3 regions of the Sporomusa intestinalis genome follow, and region 3 is predicted to be linked to each of the others. Evidence: riboswitches for the same ligand, from Rfam matches in the RefSeq annotation. Region 3 holds a riboswitch; each other region holds the start of a gene.

Region 1 (4,158 bases), 470 kb from region 3:
AGCACATTATCGGCGGCGGTAACCGGCAGCCGCTCCCGGAGCGCCCTGGCATTGGCAATCAGATTATTATGGCTCAAAACAGCCCCTTTGGGGCGTCCTGTCGTGCCGGAGGTATAGATAATGGCACAGGGGCTGTCTGCATTCAGGCCGCGGTCTGCAACCGGAGCCGCCGGCCAGTGTTCACAGGCCAGCTGCCGTTTCAAGGCCGGTATGACAAGCTGGGTAACCGTCTGCCCGTAATTTTGCCGGCTAAGTTCATTGTCAATATCCAGCTGTTCCATTGTAACCAGTGTTTTCATCCGGGCATCTTTAACAATAAAAGCAATTTCCCGGGCAGCCAGCTGAAAATTAAGCGGAACAACAACGGCGCCCAGACTGACAATAGCCATATAACAATAGACAAATTCCGGTGAATTGCGGGCGAACAAGCCAACATTCTCTCCGGGCCGGATACCTCTGGCATAAAAAACATTCCGGTATAGCTCTACCTGCTCCTGCAACCGGCCATAGGACACACTGTCGCTGCCGGTAAATGCGGTATTGTCTTTTACACCCTGAAAAATAAGATTATGAACAAACAAGGCATGCACCCCTCCAACGAATAAATAAACAAAAATGCAGCAGCAGCAAAAGGACTTTGCCGTCTCATTTTCCACAGCCGCCGCCCGCTACTAGTATACCTTAACCTGCGGTTAATTAAAATTGTCACCAAAGATAAGACTGGCTTATGTCGAGGCCACCAGGCAGGACACCGGCCAGTCTTATCTTCCAGCGCTTTACCGCTTGCATAAAACCTTTCAGCCACGGCAAACAGGCAAGTTCACGTTGCGGCCTTAACAAAATCCATTATACCAGACTGCCACAGGCAGCAACAGGCCTAAATTTCCTTTTACAGGGACAAATTTAACAACTGTTTATCTGTCAAACCAATAAAAATAGGCCTGACCGGGTATAGTCAGGCCTACTTATCCTACATGCTAAATACTGATTTTTGCCCCGAGCAGTTCAACAAAGGCTCTTAACCAGGCTGGATGGTCCGGCCAGGCCTGAGCAGTTACCAGCTTGCCGCTGACAACAACCGGCTCATTTTTCCATTCGGCGCCAGCCAGCCGGCACTCAGCGGCGCAGGCCGGATAAGAGGTTACAGTCTGGCCTGCCAGCACATTGGCCGGAGCCAAAAGCTGCGTACCATGGCAAATAGCGGCTACCGGCTTGCCGGCAGCAAAAAAGTCCTGTACCAGTTTGACAGCTTCGTCATACAGCCGGATGTATTCGGGCGCACGTCCGCCGGGAACGACCAGGCCGGCATAGTCGTCTGCCCTGGCATCTTTAGCGGCGATGTCCACAGCGATGCGATGGCCGGTTAGTTCAATATAGGTGTCTAAGCCGGTAAAATCATGAACAACAAGCTGCACCATATCGCCGGCCTTTTTGTTGGGTACGGCGACATCAACGTGGTAACCCAGCATCTGCAGCGCCTGCTGCGGTACTTTTACCTCATAATCCTCAGCACAATCCCCGGTAAGTAACAGAATTTTTTTAGCCATTGTATAACCTCCTTATTTCGCAATATGGTTATATATTCTATAAAACCCTGTTTTTCCCTGCTGGCTATTTACCCTGCCACCCCGCCTGGCCAGCCGGGAATATAATTGCCAGCACTGTCATATTTGGCTGCACCGCTAAAAAAGCAATGTGCCGGCAAGGCTGCCGCTTAGATCAATATAATTGCCCATCATTGTTTATCTAAATAAAAAAGGCTAAAGAAGCTCCTGCCAGGGAAGTTCTTTAGCCTTTGATCAGCCAATAAGGCATTTATATAAGTGATATTTGTAATAGTAGCGCAACACCTATGTTGTGTCAGGTAAGCCAGTCAGGCCTGTTGCCGGCAAACGGCACAGCTTTGTCTTTTCCCCTGCCCGTAGCAGGTAAACTGTCTGGCTAAGGCCTTGCAGGCGGCACTTAGGTGCCTGGGGGCAATTAAACCTTCAATTAAGCCATACGACTCAGCCAGCCGCAACAGAGGGACATTAGCCCGGGCCAGTATGTCCGTCACCGTGATAATGGTGTTCAGCAAGGGCTGCCCGCACCGGCCCCGCACCGACAGTTTTACGCAGTCAGTAACCAAATCAGGCGGCACGGTGATGCCAGCAAGCGCTGCTGCTGCTACAGGCGCCAGTCCGGTCTTTACAGCAAAACTAAGCTGACAGGGCTGTACTGAGACCATATCGACAGCGATGCCGGCCGCTTCCAAAGCGGAAAAAACAGCGGTGGCACCGGCCTGGTTTAAACTGCTAATCCGTATAAAAACCACAGACTTGTCATAGGTAAAGCTAATGTCCCGGTCTTCCCCGGCAATATCAGTATCAGTTTCTAAGCCGTAGCGGTGGCAGAGACCAAGCTGTTTAAGTGTGTTAATCATAAAAAACCCCTTTCCGAGGAAAGGGGCAACTGTTTACACACTTTCCTCCTATCTGCCAGGATAACTCCTGTTGGAATTAGCACCACTGCAGAAACTGCCGGTTGCCGGGCGTCATCGGGCCAGTCCCTCGACCACTCTAGATAAGAGCCCTATTGAATTCCAGACAATTTTACCATGAGAAAATAGCAACTGTCAATACATCAGCCCAGCCAGCACCAGTTAATAAACAGCGCCGTACAGAGGACCAGGCCGGCGGACTGCAGCCAGAGCAAGCCAAAAAACCACCTGGTTGGCAGCCTGGCCAAAAATAAATAAAGGGGAAATATGACAAGCACAAAACGGGCCATGCTGTACAGCGGATAAATCGGCGAGGTGGAGAACAAAGGCGGTAAAAACCACAGCCATCCTGTAAGTACGTACTTTGCGGGCAGCCTGTATCCAGGCACGGCTGTCGCAAATACCAGGGCCATACAAGTCAGCGCGGTCAATACCGCATCAAGATAAATGCCGGCCTCGACCAGGGGAACGCCGGCCTGGATCAAGGCAAAATTATTCCAAAAACTATCCCAGGGAAAGCCAAACTGCCGCCCCCAGGCTTGCTGGGAATGGATAAAAGCCAGCGGATTGCCGAACAGCCTGTTATTATAGGCGCAAAAAGCCCCGAATGCCACCACCGGCAAACAGGCCGACAGCATCGACGGTTCCCATTTGCGTTTAATATAATAATGCTTGACGAATTCATATACTAAAACACCAGCCAGCAATACCCCCAGATTACGGGTCAGGGCCGCCAGCGCGGCAAATAAACCGGCCCGCCACCACCTGTTGGTCCGCAGGCAGTACAAACAGGCCAGGGAGCAAACAATAAATACCGGTTCGGTATAAACACTGTTTAAGAAAAAAGAAGTTGGCAAGGTGGCATAGGCCAGCAGTGCCCGCTGGGTTTCCCTGGCCGTAAAATCGAGTAAAAATAATTTAGCCATCACAAAGTAACTGATCAATGTAAACAGGTTGCACACAACAAAGCCGGCCGTCACATAACCGAGACCGATGCCGGCCACGGCTTTGATCAGCAGGCTGGTGAACGGAAAGAAAACAATATTTTGAATATTGTACCCATGCTCGGCAATATAGGTATACCAATGAGCATCCCACTTAATAAAGTTTCCGATGAACGGCAGTGTTTGCCCGGCACCGGGGTTAAGAAAACCGGCTGCTTCCCGGCCGGGTACCAGGTCGGTGAACAGCAGCGCGGTTAATACTAACAGGGTGTGAAGACCATAGGTTAGGATAACTATTCGTAAGGCGGCAGCATCGCTGCCGCCGGCAGGGCTAACCGCCCTGGAAAAAGAATGAGCCCGTATATTTCCGTGTGGCAAACGACCGGTACCTCCAGTGAAACTGCAGAGTGTCTCCAGGTAATTTGTACGATTTTAAGGCTGACTATACACAGACATATTCAATGCCTGTACACAATAGCCCCCGCCGCTTTGCACCAGCCTGTTTAAACAGCCATAATCCTGGCCGATCAGAAAACTGTTGGCAATCGGGATCCCCAGAACAAAGCAAAACAGCAGGCGGTTAATGCCGGCATGCCCCACTATCAGAATATTCCCTTCACTGGCGGCCAAGATATCGGCAAAAGCGGCAACCACCCGGGCCTGGCCCTCGCGGAAACTCTCCCCGCCCGGCACCCGGTAATCGGCGAGATTCTGCCCCCGGCGCAGATACTCTTC
Region 2 (4,158 bases), 1.2 Mb from region 3:
TCGGGTTATTGGGCGTATTAATGATGATAGCCCTGGTTTTATCGGAAAAAGCGGCAATAAGCTCCTCCCGGTTAAAATTAAATGCCGGCGGGGTTAAGCTGACATACCGGGGTACCGCGCCGCACAGGATTACATCAGCGCCATAATTTTCATAAAACGGTTCAAATATAATGACTTCATCGCCGGGGTTAACAATTGCCAGGAGGGTGGCAATCATTCCCTCTGTGGCTCCGCAACACACGGTAAGCTGGCGTTCAGGGTCGATAACAACGCCATAGTCCCGTTCCACCTTGGCGGCAATAGCATCACGCAGGCCTTTTGTGCCCCAGGTTATGGCGTATTGATTATGATCGTCATTAACTGCCCTGACAGCAGCCTGTTTAATCGCTGCCGGCGCCGGAAAATCAGGGAACCCCTGGGCAAGATTGATCGCATTATGGGCAGCCGCAATCCGGCTCATCTCTCTAATGACTGATTCAGTAAATTGCCGGGCCTTGGCTGAAGCGTAACCGCCGCCACGAATATTGCCAATAATAGCTTCCATGCTTACGTATACCCCCTGTATTCTGTTTCCATAGTTTAGCGTTTGTTAAGTTTATGGGCGAAGTAGTCGCCACTGGACTGGACAATCTGTACCAGCGCGATCAGGATAACAACCGTTGCCAGCATGACATCCGCTCTAAAGCGTTGATAACCATAGCGGATCGCCAGGTCTCCCAAACCGCCGCCGCCAATTGCACCAGCCATGGCCGAATAACCAATCAAACTGATTACCATTAATGTCAGCCCTAGTAATATAGATGGCAGGGCTTCCGGGATAAGCACCTTCAAGATGATTTGCCGGGGCGATGCCCCCATTGACTGCGCTGCTTCGACAAGTCCGGCATCCACTTCTTTGAGGGCTGACTCTACAACCCGGCCGACAAAGGGAATGGCCGCAATGGTGAGAGGTACGATCGCCGCATTGGTGCCGATGGATGTACCAACAATAATCCTGGTAAAAGGTATAATAGCGACCATCAAAATAATAAACGGAGTTGACCTGGCAGCATTAACTATTGCCCCTAAGGCCTGGTTAAAAACCAGGTTCTCTTTTATATGGCCCTTGCCGGTAATAACCAGGATTACCCCGAGCGGGATTCCCAGCAAGGCGGAGACCAGGGCTGAAACCGCTACCATATACACTGTTTCGCCAAAAGCCTCAGCCAGCAGCATAAGCATGTCTTGTGACATATCCAATCACCTCTGTTCCTAAATCTCTGGCCTGCAGATAATGCAGCGCAGCTTGAATATCCTCCTGTTTGCCTGACAGCTCTATAACCAGCGTGCCATAAGGTATTGCCTGTAAATGGTCGATATTGCCGGAGATTATATTGACATCAACGGCAAAACGCCTGATTAGGCCGGCAATAACAGGTTCATTCGTGGCCGTCCCAAAAAAAGATAAGCGCACAACCAGGTTGCTGCCGGCAACCGGCTGGTCTGATACCATCTCGGCCAAGGCTTCCGGCAATTTATTATTTACTACGGCTTTAATAAACTCACGGGCGGTGTCTGACTGCGGCCTGGTAAATACATCAAACACCTTCCCGGTTTCCACAAGCCGGCCGGCTTCAATTACGGCCACTTGATCACAGATTGCCTTAATGACATGCATTTCATGGGTAATCAAAACAATCGTCAAGCCGAGCTTTCTATTAATATCTTTCAATAAAGCCAGAATTGACTCTGTCGTCTGCGGGTCAAGGGCTGAAGTTGCCTCATCGCATAATAGCACTTTGGGCTCACTCGCCAGGGCCCGGGCAATGCCTACCCGTTGTTTTTGCCCGCCGCTGAGCTGGGCCGGGTAAACATCTTTTTTGTCAGACAAGCCAACAAGCTCTAACAGCGGCAGTACTTTTTTTATCCGCTCCGCTTTACCGATACCGGCAATTTCCAAGGGAAAAGCTACGTTGTCGAGCACGGTGCGCGAAGACAACAGATTAAAATGCTGAAAAATCATGCCGATGCTTTTACGGGCATCGCGCAATTGCGCTTCCGACAACGCTGTCATTTCCTGGCCGGCAACAAATACCTGGCCGGCGGTAGGACGTTCCAATAGGTTTATGCAGCGGATAAGCGTGCTTTTACCGGCGCCACTTTTGCCGATAATGCCATAAATCTCGCCCTGCTTTATAGCCAAAGATACATTATCAAGGGCGATTACCGCGCCGGAATCGCCGTTATATATCTTCTGCAATCCTGTTAATGAAATCATAGTAACTGCCTCCCTTTTATGCTGTACAAATAAAAAACCTCTTCGCAGTCGAAGAGGCATAATTCAAAAACTATGCATTCTTCATCTGCCAAACCCTTACAGGTTGCAGGAATTGGCACCGTTCGCTTTGCGATGGTTGCCGCGGCTTCATTGGGCCAGTCCCTCAGCCAACTCTTGATGAAAAATACTGTATTCTTTTTTTATTCTTGAGTAATAGTAACACAGGTATATGTAACTGTCAAGAATTTTTATTGGTCAGTAAGAGTGGGTTCCCTCTTCCCTATCGCCTGGTACTACATGGGTTATATTCTTTTCCCAACAGTTGCTACATAGACAGCAAACTGGTTATCGCCATCAATGACCAGTGCCGCATTAAGCTTATCATCATCAAAAGCGGCAATGGCGCACACGCCGCAATCCACTGCGGTTGCCGCCAGGTAGAGGTTCTGGCAGACATGACCGGCATCCAGGTGTAAATACCGGTAGCCGCGCTGGCCATAGCGGTAGGTCATACGATAAGCAGCTGCCGTCCAAATAAATGTAACTGCACTTGTCTTAACAAACTTTTGCCCCAGACATGCTTCTGTAATTATTTCGGCGATATTGCCTGTGGCCTCTAGCTTGGCCAATTGGTGATCAACCGCTAAGAACCTGTATAATCCCGGTTCCAAACCAGCAACCTGATTCACTAGCAGATACGTCTCAAAGGCGTGTCTTGCCCCGGCTGAAGGTACGGTTCTGAAGGTGACCAAATGCGGTTCAATCGACTTAACCCCTTGTGTGCACCACAGCAAATAAGAAAGCTCAGATAAAGACAATGCCTTGGCTGCATAGTTACGGACACTGGTCCGATGCTGAATCGCCTGGGTTAGGGAAATATCAGCCGTCCCCGAACTGTGATCTGGCAGATCGATCACAAAGCCGGTATTACCTATATCCATTTCCACCGGCGGGTGTGGCAAGCCCCGGGCCTGATCAGAATGTGTGGCAAATTTGTACTTGGTTTTCTCCATAAACTCTTTGCCTATTTTGCTTGCCATTTGATTAACCCTCCCTCGTGTAGATTGCCGGTTTGTACCTAATAATTATTATAATATAATATGGCAAATAAAAAAAGTTTTTGCAAACAGTCAAAACTTACGGTAAATAAAAAACACCTACATTCAGTAGGTGCTTTGCAACCAGCAACTTCCTAATCTCCCGGGCCGTTTCCAGCCAAGTACCTTCGGCGTTTGTGGGCTTAACTGCTGTGTTCGGTATGGGAACAGGTGGAACCCCACAGCTATCGTCACTGGATTTTTAAGCAGAGAACCAGGTTTTTAGGAGCGATAGCGACGCGGAAACCTGCGTGAATCGCTTAGTTCCAAGCGGAGCGCGGAACCTCCTAATTCTCCTCTCTTTATTCCCTGAAAACTTCACAGAAGATAAGCATTGCGCAATAATCATCGATGTTTGCACTTCATGCAAACGAGGGTTTAAAGTCAAGTCCTCGGCCTATTAGTACCAGTCCGCTCCATGGATCACTCCACTTCCACTCCTGGCCTATCAACCTTGTCTTCTCCAAGGGGCCTTACTTCTTGCGAATGACAGACCTCATCTTAAGGCTGGTTTCACGCTTAGATGCTTTCAGCGTTTATCCTTTCCGGACGTAGCTACCCAGCTCTACCCCTGGCGGGATAACTGGTACACCATGGGTCCGTCCACTCCGGTCCTCTCGTACTAGGAGCAGTTCCCTTCAAGTCTCTTACGCCCGCGATGGATAGGGACCGAACTGTCTCACGACGTTCTGAACCCAGCTCACGTACCACTTTAATGGGCGAACAGCCCAACCCTTGGGACCTACTTCAGCCCCAGGATGTGATGAGCCGACATCGAGGTGCCAAACCTCCCCGTCGATATGG
Region 3 (4,158 bases):
GGGCCTACCGCGTCAGACTGAATGGGGTGGCTAAAGTCGATGATAAAAGCAGTCTGGGGTTGCGGCTGGCATCAGGCACGGCCAAAGCGGGTACGAAATATAAGTATTCCAGTGCAACTTTTACCAGCTTTGGGTCCAACGCAGCCGCCGATGATAACAAAAATAACATTACGCTTGACCGGATTTTTCTGACTAGTACTATTGGCGCCGTGAAAACTACAGTTGGCGCCCAGGAGCTGAAGCTGGGGACAACCGGTTTCATCGTGGACAACGGCGCTATCAGCTTTGACGGTATAAAATTCGCAACGGCAGCCGGCGCAGTTAATCTTGTCGGCAACTGGGGCCGCCAGCAAAAGAACGGGTCGGCCGGCACAACGATTGACGTTGCCTCGCTGGAGGCGGCCGCCCAGCAGGGCAAACTCAATTATGGCGCCGGGTACGCCACCCTCAAAGACCGGGGGACTGTACATACAACCCTGGCAGAATACCTGTACGGCAATGCTAAATATCGATTTGATGACGGTTTTTCGCTGGGAGGCGAGTATGTTTATAACCAGCAAGCCGATGCAGATAAGACGGCCTGGGCAGCTGTAGCCACAATCGGTAATCAGGAGATTGTGGCCAGAGGCCAGAACAATATAGTTGTAAAATACTACCATGTTGATAAAAACTCGATCAGCAGACTAACCTCCTATAGCCTGCAAAGCAAGGCTGGAGCAGGTGTTACTGAAGCATTTTCCGATGTGAGAAATTTAAAAGGCTTAAACGTTGCTTATAATTACGGGTTCAGTAAAAGCCTAAGAGCCTATGTGGCTTATCAAAAGCTGACTGACAAAGAGGCTGCTGCTGGTGACGACCGCGGTTATCAATATTACCGGGCGGCGGTTGTAGCCAATTTTTGAGTTATAACACCGGCCGGCAGCGGGCAAACATCATAAAAGAAAAATAGAGTCAGAGACTGGTCTCTGACTCTATTTTTCAAATTCGCTGTTAATCCAGGGCCTGGGCCAAATCGGCAATGATGTCCTCAACATCCTCAATGCCCACCGACAAGCGCAGCAGACAGTCGCTGATGCCTAACCGCTGCCGGATGTCTGCCGGGATATCGGCATGGGTTTGGACGGCGGGGAAGGTAATCAGGGATTCGACACCGCCTAAGCTCTCGGCAAACTGGAGAACTTTTATTTTACGCAGCACCTGCGCCGGCAGGCGGGGATGGTCCACGACAAAAGAAAGCATGCCGCCATACCCTGCTGCTTGCCCATCCTGTATTTCCTTGCCGGGATGATCCGGCAGCCCCGGATAATACACTTTGGTAACACTGGGGTGCGTGACCAGCCATTTGGCGACAATAAGGGCGTTTTCCTCATGCTGGCGCAGCCGGATGGCCAGGGTTTTTAAGCCGCGCAGCAGCAGCCAGCTGTCCTGCGGTCCGAGGATAGCGCCGGCCGCATTTTGGATGAAGCCGATTTTTTCACAGAGGGCAGGGTCTTTGGCTACTACCAGGCCGCAGACAACATCATTGTGGCCTGACAGATACTTGGAGCCGCTATGGACAACGATGTCGGCGCCAAGGGTTAGCGGCCGTTGCAGATAGGGGGATAAAAAGGTGTTGTCGACAATGACATGGATAGGCTTCCCGCTGCTGCGGGCAAGACCAACGATGGCTTTTATATCGGCGATTTTCATCAACGGGTTTGTCGGTGTTTCCAGCAAGATGGCTTTGGTGGCCGGCTGCAGCGCCTGTTGTACCTGGATCAGATCGCTGGTGTCCACGAAAGTGGCAGTGAGGCCAAATTCATTAAATAATTTGTCGACAATGCGGTAGGTGCCGCCATAACAGTCTTCGGTTAGGACAATATGATCACCGGGCCGGTACAGCATGAGTAGCGATGTAATGGCTGCCATGCCTGAGCCAAAGGCGAAGCCGGCATGGCCTTCCTCCAGGGCTGCCACTGCCTCTTCCACGGCTTTGCGGGTTGGATTCTGCGTGCGCGAATAGTCGAAGCCGGTACTGCGGCCAAGCTCGGGATGACGGAAGGTGGCTGTCTGATAGATGGGTGTACTGATAGCACCGGTAGTTTTGTCACTGACCAGTCCGGCTTGAACAACTTTGGTAGCAAATTTCATAGCGATCATCTCCTGTTTTAATAATGGTAAGAAAAAACAGCTCTTCCGCAAGAAGAGCCGCCTATATACGCTGATAACTCATCTTCCGGATTGCTCCGCTGGATTTAGCACCTTGCATAAATGCCGGTTGCCGGGTGTCATAGGGCCAGTCCCTCGACCACTCTTGATAAGTTGCTATTCAATTATTGGTTATTATTTTGTCATAGTTATTACCATTTGTCAATAGACATTTGTTAACTGGACGATGTTCTTTTTATTGACGGCAGTTCAAAAACCAGATATCATAATTGCAAAAGGGTACAGCTGTTTTGGGAATACAGGGGGAGGCACTGAGCGTATGACGGACGTAGGCGATATCCGGGCATTAATTACAAAGGCCGAAATAACCCATGAACTTACAAAGTGCGAAATGGTTGCGCTGTTGACAGATAATCAATATACAGCAGAATTTTTTGCTGCTGCCGACCGGGTGCGTCGGAAGTATGTGGGGGACGAGGTTCACCTGCGCGGTCTTATCGAATTTTCCAATATTTGCAAACAAAACTGTCTGTATTGCGGTCTGAGGCGTGACAATAACAAGGTAGACCGTTACCGGCTGGATATCGACACAATTATTGATTTTGCCGGCAAGGCAAAATCATACGGCTACCGCACCGTGGTATTGCAGTCAGGGGAAGACGAATGTTTTGATGTTGCTACGATGGTTACCATCATTAAGAAAATTAAGCAGCTTGGTTTGGCAATCACAGTCAGCGTGGGTGAAAAGCCCCGGGCCGTGTACCAAGCCTACCGGGAAGCCGGGGCCGACCGCTATCTGCTCCGGATTGAGACAACAGACAAAGCACTGTACGAGCAACTGGACCCGGGGATGAGCTGGGATAACCGGGTGCGATGTCTGCAGGATATAAAGGAACTGGGCTTTGAACTGGGCACCGGCTGTTTGGTTGGGCTTCCGGGCCAGACATTAGAGTCGCTGGCTGACGATATTCTTTTCTTTAAAAAGCTGGACGCCGATATGATCGGGGTAGGGCCGTTTATTCCTAACCCGGATACCCCGCTGGCCGCTGCGGCCGGTGGCACCTTCGAACTGAGCACCAAAGTCATGGCCATGACCCGCCTGCTGTTGCCTGATATTAACATTCCGGCGACGACGGCAATGGAGTCACTTCATCCCCAGGGGCGCGTACTGGCCCTGCAGCGTGGCGCCAATGTGGTTATGCCCAATGTTACCGAAGGGGAATACCGGCAAATGTACCTGCTATATCCGGGAAAAATCTGTATCAATGATACACCGGCCCATTGCCGGGGCTGTATTACCGGTAAAATACAGGGTATTGGCCGGCAAGTGTCTGAGACGTATGGATTCAGGCAAAAACATGCCTAGTAGAGCCAAATGGAGGAAATATCAATGACTAAACAGGACCTTATGAGTACAGGCAGGCATTTTTCCGATGCCGGCCTTGAGCTTATTGAGCATGCGGTGCGGGATATTAGTTTTGGTTCGCTTACTTTAGTAGTCCAGGATTCAAAGGTAATTCAGATTGAAAAGCTGGAGAAAATCCGGATCTGTGAGCAGCAGCCGAAAGCCAGCGGCAAAACTACAGTGAAGGCAGCAGACGGCGCTGCTTTGCGGACGCGGATTTTACAATCTGTCAGTGGCATGGAGTATGGGAAGGTTGCCATCCAAATTCAGGCAGGGCAAATTATTCAGGTGGAGCGGACAGAAAAATACCGGGTAGGCAAATTTACCGGACTCCACGGCGAAGGAATTTAAGCGTTGACACCTATAAAGTAATATGCTATCATAACTTACAAATATGGTACTCAGCAGTCTGAGGCCATTACAAGCGATTATGTGCTGATCAGAAATATACTGAAGGCCAAGGTCCGCTAAGCGGAACCCTGGTCTTTTATTTTCCTACAGCCTTTCTACAATCGCTGAGGGAGGGGTATGGATGACGGCACCCGGCTCGGCCCGTATTGTTTGCAGAAATTGCGCCAACCTTCTTGCCCGGTGGTGCTATCAGC

What was found. A riboswitch is a leader RNA that binds a small molecule or an ion and turns the genes downstream of it on or off. The one in region 3 is predicted to bind S-adenosylmethionine.
Region 1: another riboswitch for S-adenosylmethionine. It lies ahead of ACZ481_RS08015 (hypothetical protein); the one in region 3 lies ahead of ACZ481_RS05935 (trans-sulfuration enzyme family protein).
Region 2: another riboswitch for S-adenosylmethionine. It lies ahead of ACZ481_RS00795 (methionine ABC transporter ATP-binding protein); the one in region 3 lies ahead of ACZ481_RS05935 (trans-sulfuration enzyme family protein).

The regions. Positions count from the first base shown of each region.
Region 1 is NZ_AP042390.1:1,777,792-1,781,949, reverse strand. It holds gene ACZ481_RS08025 (class I adenylate-forming enzyme family protein) at 1-581, opposite strand, end outside; gene ACZ481_RS08020 (DJ-1/PfpI family protein) at 978-1,547, opposite strand; gene ACZ481_RS08015 (hypothetical protein) at 1,874-2,422, opposite strand; SAM riboswitch class I at 2,468-2,569, opposite strand; gene ACZ481_RS08010 (mannosyltransferase family protein) at 2,623-3,801, opposite strand; gene ACZ481_RS08005 (histidine phosphatase family protein) at 3,856-4,158, opposite strand, start outside.
Region 2 is NZ_AP042390.1:154,112-158,269, reverse strand. It holds gene ACZ481_RS00805 (pyridoxal phosphate-dependent aminotransferase) at 1-544, opposite strand, end outside; gene ACZ481_RS00800 (methionine ABC transporter permease) at 580-1,233, opposite strand; gene ACZ481_RS00795 (methionine ABC transporter ATP-binding protein) at 1,202-2,257, opposite strand; SAM riboswitch class I at 2,336-2,441, opposite strand; gene ACZ481_RS00790 (SagB/ThcOx family dehydrogenase) at 2,560-3,297, opposite strand; rRNA gene rrf (5S ribosomal RNA) at 3,437-3,553, opposite strand; rRNA gene ACZ481_RS00780 (23S ribosomal RNA) at 3,735-4,158, opposite strand, start outside.
Region 3 is NZ_AP042390.1:1,309,071-1,313,228, forward strand. It holds gene ACZ481_RS05930 (S-layer homology domain-containing protein) at 1-902, shown strand, start outside; gene ACZ481_RS05935 (trans-sulfuration enzyme family protein) at 991-2,130, opposite strand; SAM riboswitch class I at 2,206-2,303, opposite strand; gene hydE ([FeFe] hydrogenase H-cluster radical SAM maturase HydE) at 2,468-3,514, shown strand; gene ACZ481_RS05945 (YezD family protein) at 3,539-3,904, shown strand; gene ACZ481_RS05950 (nitroreductase) at 4,086-4,158, shown strand, end outside.